One region of the Bacillus sp. FSL K6-6540 genome, then DNA from elsewhere that is predicted to be linked to it. Evidence: a T-box and tRNA genes for the amino acid it is inferred to sense, from the RefSeq annotation. Region 1 holds a T-box; the other holds one or more tRNA genes.
What was found. A T-box is a leader RNA that pairs with one kind of tRNA and senses whether it is charged. The one in region 1 lies ahead of leuS (leucine--tRNA ligase), so its partner is inferred to be a tRNA-Leu.
Positions count from the first base shown of each region.

Region 2: it has a tRNA-Leu gene. The T-box ahead of leuS (leucine--tRNA ligase) is inferred to sense a tRNA for this amino acid. The anticodon was not compared.

Region 1 covers NZ_JBBOXH010000001.1:2,051,766-2,055,174, reverse strand. The annotation lists gene leuS (leucine--tRNA ligase) at 1-1,448, opposite strand, end outside; T-box leader at 1,538-1,798, opposite strand; gene MHH82_RS08980 (AraC family transcriptional regulator) at 1,839-2,720, opposite strand; gene MHH82_RS08975 (Gfo/Idh/MocA family protein) at 2,805-3,409, opposite strand, start outside.
Region 2 covers NZ_JBBOXH010000002.1:1,383,826-1,387,234, forward strand. The annotation lists gene MHH82_RS39460 (SprT family protein) at 1-437, shown strand, start outside; tRNA gene MHH82_RS39465 (tRNA-Asn) at 560-634, shown strand; tRNA gene MHH82_RS39470 (tRNA-Ser) at 639-729, shown strand; tRNA gene MHH82_RS39475 (tRNA-Glu) at 759-830, shown strand; tRNA gene MHH82_RS39480 (tRNA-Gln) at 842-916, shown strand; tRNA gene MHH82_RS39485 (tRNA-Lys) at 943-1,018, shown strand; tRNA gene MHH82_RS39490 (tRNA-Leu) at 1,030-1,111, shown strand; tRNA gene MHH82_RS39495 (tRNA-Leu) at 1,193-1,276, shown strand; gene MHH82_RS39500 (P-loop ATPase, Sll1717 family) at 1,547-3,409, shown strand, end outside.

The sequences.
Region 1 (3,409 bases):
ACCGTCTCCACCCACTCCGTCACGTTGGCCAGCGGCGATTCGCCGGTGCCGGACGGTTTAATCTGGTCCACATCCGGCAGGAGCAATGGAAGCTGATCTTCCGGCACGGTCTTCATCGTTCCGTCTTCCAGATGCAGAATCGGAATCGGCTCGCCCCAATAGCGTTGACGGCTGAACAGCCAGTCGCGCAGACGGTAGGTTACCTTCTTCTTGCCCTTGCCCTCTTTCTCCAGCCATTCATTCATCGCCTGAATAGCCGCTTCATTATCCAGCCCGTTCAGGAAGCCGGAATTCACGTGCGCGCCGGTGCCGGTATATGCTTCCTCCTCGACGTTTCCGCCTTGAACGACTTCAATGATCGGAAGACCGAATTGCTTCGCAAACTCCCAGTCCCGGCTGTCATGTCCCGGAACCGCCATAATGGCACCGGTGCCGTAGCCGGCAAGCACGTAATCCGCGATCCAGATCGGTACCTTGGCGCCGTTTACCGGATTGACGGCATACGCGCCCGTGAATACGCCGGTTTTATCCTTGGCCAGATCCGTCCGCTCCAGGTCGCTTTTACGTGCTGCCTGATCCTGATAAGCCTTCACCGCTTCACGCTGATCGGCTGTCGCAATTTTGTCCACGAGGTCATGCTCCGGTGCCAGGACGCAGTAGCTTGCCCCGAACAGCGTATCCGGACGAGTGGTGAACACCTCCAGATGACCATCATACCCTTCGATGTCAAAACGGACCTCGGCGCCCGTGGATTTGCCGATCCAGTTGCGCTGCATATCCTTCAGGCTTTCGCTCCAGTCCAGCTCGTCCAGATCCTCCAGCAGGCGATCCGCATATTCGGTAATGCGCAGGATCCATTGGCGCATCGGCTTGCGTACGACCGGATGGCCTCCGCGTTCGCTCTTGCCGTCGATGACCTCTTCGTTCGCCAGCACGGTGCCGAGCGCTTCGCACCAGTTCACCGGAACCTCGGCCACATAGGCCAAGCCGCGTTTATAGAGCTGGATAAAGATCCACTGCGTCCATTTGTAATATTCCGGATCGGTGGTGCTGATCTCGCGGTCCCAGTCATACGAGAACCCGAGGGATTTGATCTGGCGGCGGAACGTATCGATATTCTGCACGGTGAACTCCCGCGGATGTTTGCCCGTGTCCATCGCATACTGCTCTGCCGGCAGGCCGAAGGCGTCCCATCCCATCGGATGAAGCACGTTGTATCCGCGCATCCGCTTGTAGCGGGACACGATGTCCGTTGCCGTGTATCCCTCCGGGTGACCTACGTGCAGGCCTGCACCCGATGGGTACGGAAACATATCCAGCGCGTAAAATTTCGGTTTGGACGAGGTTTCTTCCGTTTTAAAGGTTTTGTTCTCATCCCAGTATTGCTGCCACTTCTGTTCGATGGCCTGCGGCTGGTAGCCGTGGCTGGTTGGTTGATTGTCCGTCATACTTCATTGCTCCTCCTTCACAGTCGAGAGGCAAGGCCTGCGCCATTGCCCAAAAAAACAAAAAAACCTCATCATCCATAGCGTTGATCGCTAGGGACGAGAGGTTTGATTCCCGTGGTACCACCCTAGTTAGCCAAAGGCATGCTTTGCCTTTCGCTCCCTTTGCATCCTTATCGCGGATAAGACGACGATGCTTCATCGGCCGATTCTGTCGGAATACAGCCCTCCGACGGCCGGGTTAACACCATTGCTCCGAGGCGAGTTCATCCCTATCGTCAACCGGTTTTCACCAGACACCGGCTCTCTGCATGATCGAAATTGGAACGATTGATCCTCATCATCGCGTTCATATTACCGTTTTAATGTGGCTATTATACCCAAAAAGCGCGGTCAAGTCAACGAAAGCTCTTCTCCGCTTTTGCGGTAATGTTCTGGCGTGGTCCCGACCATGGCCTTGAACATCCGGCTGAAATGGGCCAAATGCTTGAAACCGGACGCCTGGCTGATCTCCGTTATGCTCAGATGGGGGTGGAGCCTGAGCATGATTTTTGCCTGGTTGATCCGCCGGTGATACACATATTTGAACACCGTCGTTCCGGTTACTTCCTTGAATAAGGAGGATAAATAGTGTTTCGTGATATGCATGTCGCGGGCGATTCCCTCCAGCGTCAGATCCAGCATATAATTTTCCTCGACAAACGACACGACATGCTGGACATGCCGCTCCTTCTCCGAGATCGAGTCGTGATCCTGCACGGCGGCCTGGCACCAGTCGGCGATGACGTACATCATCTCCTGGATTCGAAGGGTCATCCGCTCTTGGCGAAAGCCGGCCGTGGAGGACGACAAGCGGTGTATATCGGCCAGCATCCCTTCGAATTCTTCCCGGTTCTCCCCCGTCAGCGTCATGCGATGATTCCGCAGCGTTTCGAAGGGGTCCAGCAATATCGATTTGGCCGTCTCCGAAAGCCCCCTGCAGATCCAGGCCGGATCAAAATGCAGAATGCTCCTGACATATCTGGAATCGGGTTCAACGTTCGGACAGTGCAGCGTAAGCCCGTTCATCAGGAGCAGATCCCCCGGTTTCAGGGTGAACACGGAATCGCCGATCAAATACGTGCAGCGTCCCTCATGGAAATAATAAATTTCATAAAAAGCATGCGAGTGAAACTGCCCTCCCGACAGCGGCTGTTCATTGTAATAGGTCAGATCGAACGGCGCTTGAAGCTGCATGCGGTCAAAGCCTGGCATCATATCGACAGATGAGGTCATTTAGAGAATCGCCCCTTTAGCGATTTTGGAGTCGTCTAACCCCCAACCCTCAACGTAACGGGGTTTTCTCTATTATAAATGATTTTAGGGAATGCGCACGGCTTCATTTTGGGCAATCACGCACAATTCTCCGGCCTTGAAGGCATGCTCCTGGGACATGGCATGTTCCGTGCGTTCCAGGCAGTCCAGGATAAGCTCCCCGAAAAACGGATAGCCCACTTTCCCCTGGAGTTCCATATGAAACTCTCCTTCACCGTTAACCAAGTACAGATGATCCCCCTGCGGATGCCTTGCGATATCGATGTATTTGCGAAGCTCGATGTATCCTTCCGTTCCCAGAATAAAGGTTCTGCCGTCGCCCCAAGTGCCAAGTCCTCCGGGCGTCAGCCAATCGACGCGGAAATAATTGGTGGCTCCATTGTCTCCCACCAGCGTTGCATCTCCGAAATCCTCCAGCTCGGGGTATTCCGGATTCGCATAATTGCCCACCTTGCTGCTGAGCACCTTGGCATCGCGGCATCCCGCATAAAACAAAAATTGTTCGATCTGGTGGGAGCCGATGTCACACAGGATGCCCCCGTACTGTTGATGACGGAAAAACCAGTCCGGGCGGGAGGACGCATTCAAACGGTGCGGTCCGGTTCCCATCACTTGCACCACTCGCCCGATCGCCCCGTCCTGAATCAGCT
Region 2 (3,409 bases), on a different contig from region 1:
TTCAAAAGCTGACAGAGGATATTTCTAAAACATATTTTAAAAAGCCGTTCCGCCATCAGGCGCTTTTTAATGACAGGCTTAAAACCACGGGCGGAAGGTACCTGTTAACCTCTCATAACATTGAATTGAACAGAAAATATCTGATTGAACACGGCAGGGAGGAGCTGATCGGCATCATCAAGCACGAGCTCTGCCATTATCATCTCCACCTTGAAGGAAAAGGGTACAAGCACAGAGACAGAGATTTTAGAATGCTACTGCAGCAGGTCAACGCGCCGAGGTTCTGTACACCCCTTAAGAAAAAAGCGGAAAACAAAAAAACTTATATGTATATCTGTACGGCCTGCGGCCAACAGTATATAAAGAAGCGCGCCATGAACCCTGACAGTTACAGATGCGGAAAATGCCGCGGAAAAATAAAAAGAATTTTTTCGTGAAAAAGGTTGACGAATATGGCAAGCCTATGTTACATTATAAAAGTCGTCACGAGAGATAAATAAAAACATTTACCTCTTGACACTGCAAATCAAGGCTGATATAATAAGTCTTGTCTCATTATTCCACAGTAGCTCAGTGGTAGAGCTATCGGCTGTTAACCGATCGGTCGCAGGTTCGAATCCTGCCTGTGGAGCCATATTGGAGAAGTACTCAAGTGGCTGAAGAGGCGCCCCTGCTAAGGGTGTAGGTCGCGTAAGCGGCGCGAGGGTTCAAATCCCTCCTTCTCCGCCATAAGATTTCGATATAAGTTCTCAACCATCGGCCCGTTGGTCAAGCGGTTAAGACACCGCCCTTTCACGGCGGTAACACGGGTTCGAATCCCGTACGGGTCATTCCATTTCGTTGGGCTATAGCCAAGCGGTAAGGCAACGGACTTTGACTCCGTCATGCGTTGGTTCGAATCCAGCTAGCCCAGCCATTTTTATTTTTGAAATCTAATAGTAAGAGCCATTAGCTCAGTTGGTAGAGCATCTGACTTTTAATCAGAGGGTCGAAGGTTCGAGTCCTTCATGGCTCACCATTTGTCTTTTTGCGGGTGTGGCGGAATTGGCAGACGCGCTAGACTTAGGATCTAGTGTCTTACGACGTGGGGGTTCGAGTCCCTTCACCCGCACTTTATTTACAAAGTGCACGCAAATCGGTTTTACTAGGTTAAGAGCCTACTAAACCAGCACAAACACAATTTAATGATCACGCGGTCGTGGCGGAATGGCAGACGCGCTAGGTTGAGGGCCTAGTGGGTGAATAACCCGTGGAGGTTCAAGTCCTCTCGGCCGCATCCCAATAATACCAAGGGTTTAACCACCTTTGGTATTATTTTTTTGTGCGGAAATACGGCTATGAGAGAAGAGTTGCTCACCAAAACTCACCAGTTACCTATAGTAAGTCTCCAAATCGAAATTTTTTTTGTTTCTGTGTCCATAGCGGTTAAATTTCTGAGCCTTGAGCAATGGAAGAACGGTGTCTAACCAAAAATGGAATTTGTTCCAATAAATTCTTTTGTTAAAAATCTCTAGGTGATATAATTAATTCAAAGGAGATGTTGACAATGGCAATTCCCAAGGCTTTTTATGCATATCCATCACATAGGGATGACTTATTACAAAATATTCGTGAATCAGTTGAGGAAATCAATAGAGGACGATCTATTAAAATTACAACATGGGAAGATTACGAGATTTCTGGAAAATTTATAATAGATAACATTTTAAATGCAATTGAACAATGTGACCTTTTTATGTGTGATCTTACATACTTAAATCCTAATGTACTGTATGAACTAGGTTATGCTATTGCAAAAGAAAAAAAAATATGGATTACCCTAAATACTGCACATCGTGATTCTGTTAAAAATTACAAAATGTTAAGTGCTATTACTACTATTGGTTACAATGGTTACGAAAATTCTGATCAGCTTGTTGAAAAATTTTATCACGATAACCCGTACAGAACATTAACTAAAATTGACCTTAGACCTGAACATGCAGAAATAAACAGTAATTTAATATATATGAAATGCGAGGTCAATACAAATGAGTCGAGCAGAATAGACTCTATAATAAATAAATCAAGATTACCAAAAAAGATGGATGATCCTTATGAGGGACGTGAACAATTAAGGTGGTATCTAAATTTATTGCCGAATGCTTTAGGAACAGTAATACATTTTCACAATAAGGATACTAAAGAAGATAAGCCATTGATTACTGCGAGAAAATCTCTTATAGCGGGTTTGTCAGTTGGGTTAGGTAAAAAAACTTTATTGCTAGCTCATGATCCGTTTAAATCTCCATTGGATTTTGAGGATATTTTAAAGACGCATAGGAATACAGAGGAATGTGAATCATTATTTAAAGAATGGTTTGAACCAATTGTTAACAAATTCAATGAGAAAAGTTCAGAGCATTCAGAGTTTAAACAAGAAAAAAAAGCTCTAGGAAAGTTATCGAACCTTTTAATAGGTGATCATGTAGCAGAAAATGAAAATCATGATTTAATCGAGTATTTTCTAGAAACTGCTGAGTATAAAGAAGCGTTAAATGCACAACAAGTGTTATTTGTAGGACGAAAAGGTACTGGGAAAACTGCGAATTTAATTAAAATTCGCAGTGAAATGAGAGATGACAAGAGAAATTTTGTGGTATCTATTCAGCCACAAGGTCATGAATTTGAAGGTGTATTAAAAATTATTAGCAGCTTAAAGAAAGGATCAGAACAAGGGCACTTAATAGAGAGTGTATGGAAATTTCTAATATACACTGAGATAGGTAGACAGTTTTTTGAGTTTCTTGATAATTTACCTCTTCATTATCAAAAAACTGAAGGGGAAGATAATTTTATAAGTTTTGTTAAGACACACGAAAGAATAATAAACGCTGATTTTACATTAAGGCTTGAAAATGTAGTTAAAAACTTAAGTTCTATATCAGCCGAAGAGAGTATGGAAGAAAGTAGATTAAGAGTAAGTGAATATTTACATGAAACTATGATAAGAGAGTTAAGAAATCATCTGGGGATGGTTTTGGAGGATAAGGAGAAAGTTACTATTTTAATAGATAACCTAGACAAGGGATGGAATGATAGTGCTGATCTAGAAAGTATGAGTCAATTATTATCAGGACTATTGAATGTTGTTCATAAAATTACAGATGAATTTCATAAAAGTTCATATAAACACGTAAAAGTCAATCTTTCTTTAATAGTTTTTTTAAGAAGTGATATCTTTTCTAGACTTATGAGTTTTGTTGACGAGAGAGACAAGGTCCCTTATAAAAATTTGTCCTGGAATGAACCTTTAATGCTTTTCAGAATTATTGAAAATAGAATTGACTATAGCAGTAACGGTGTTACTAGCCCTGAAGCACTTTGGAAAGAGTATTTTTGTGAGAATGTAAATGGGGTTCCACTGAAA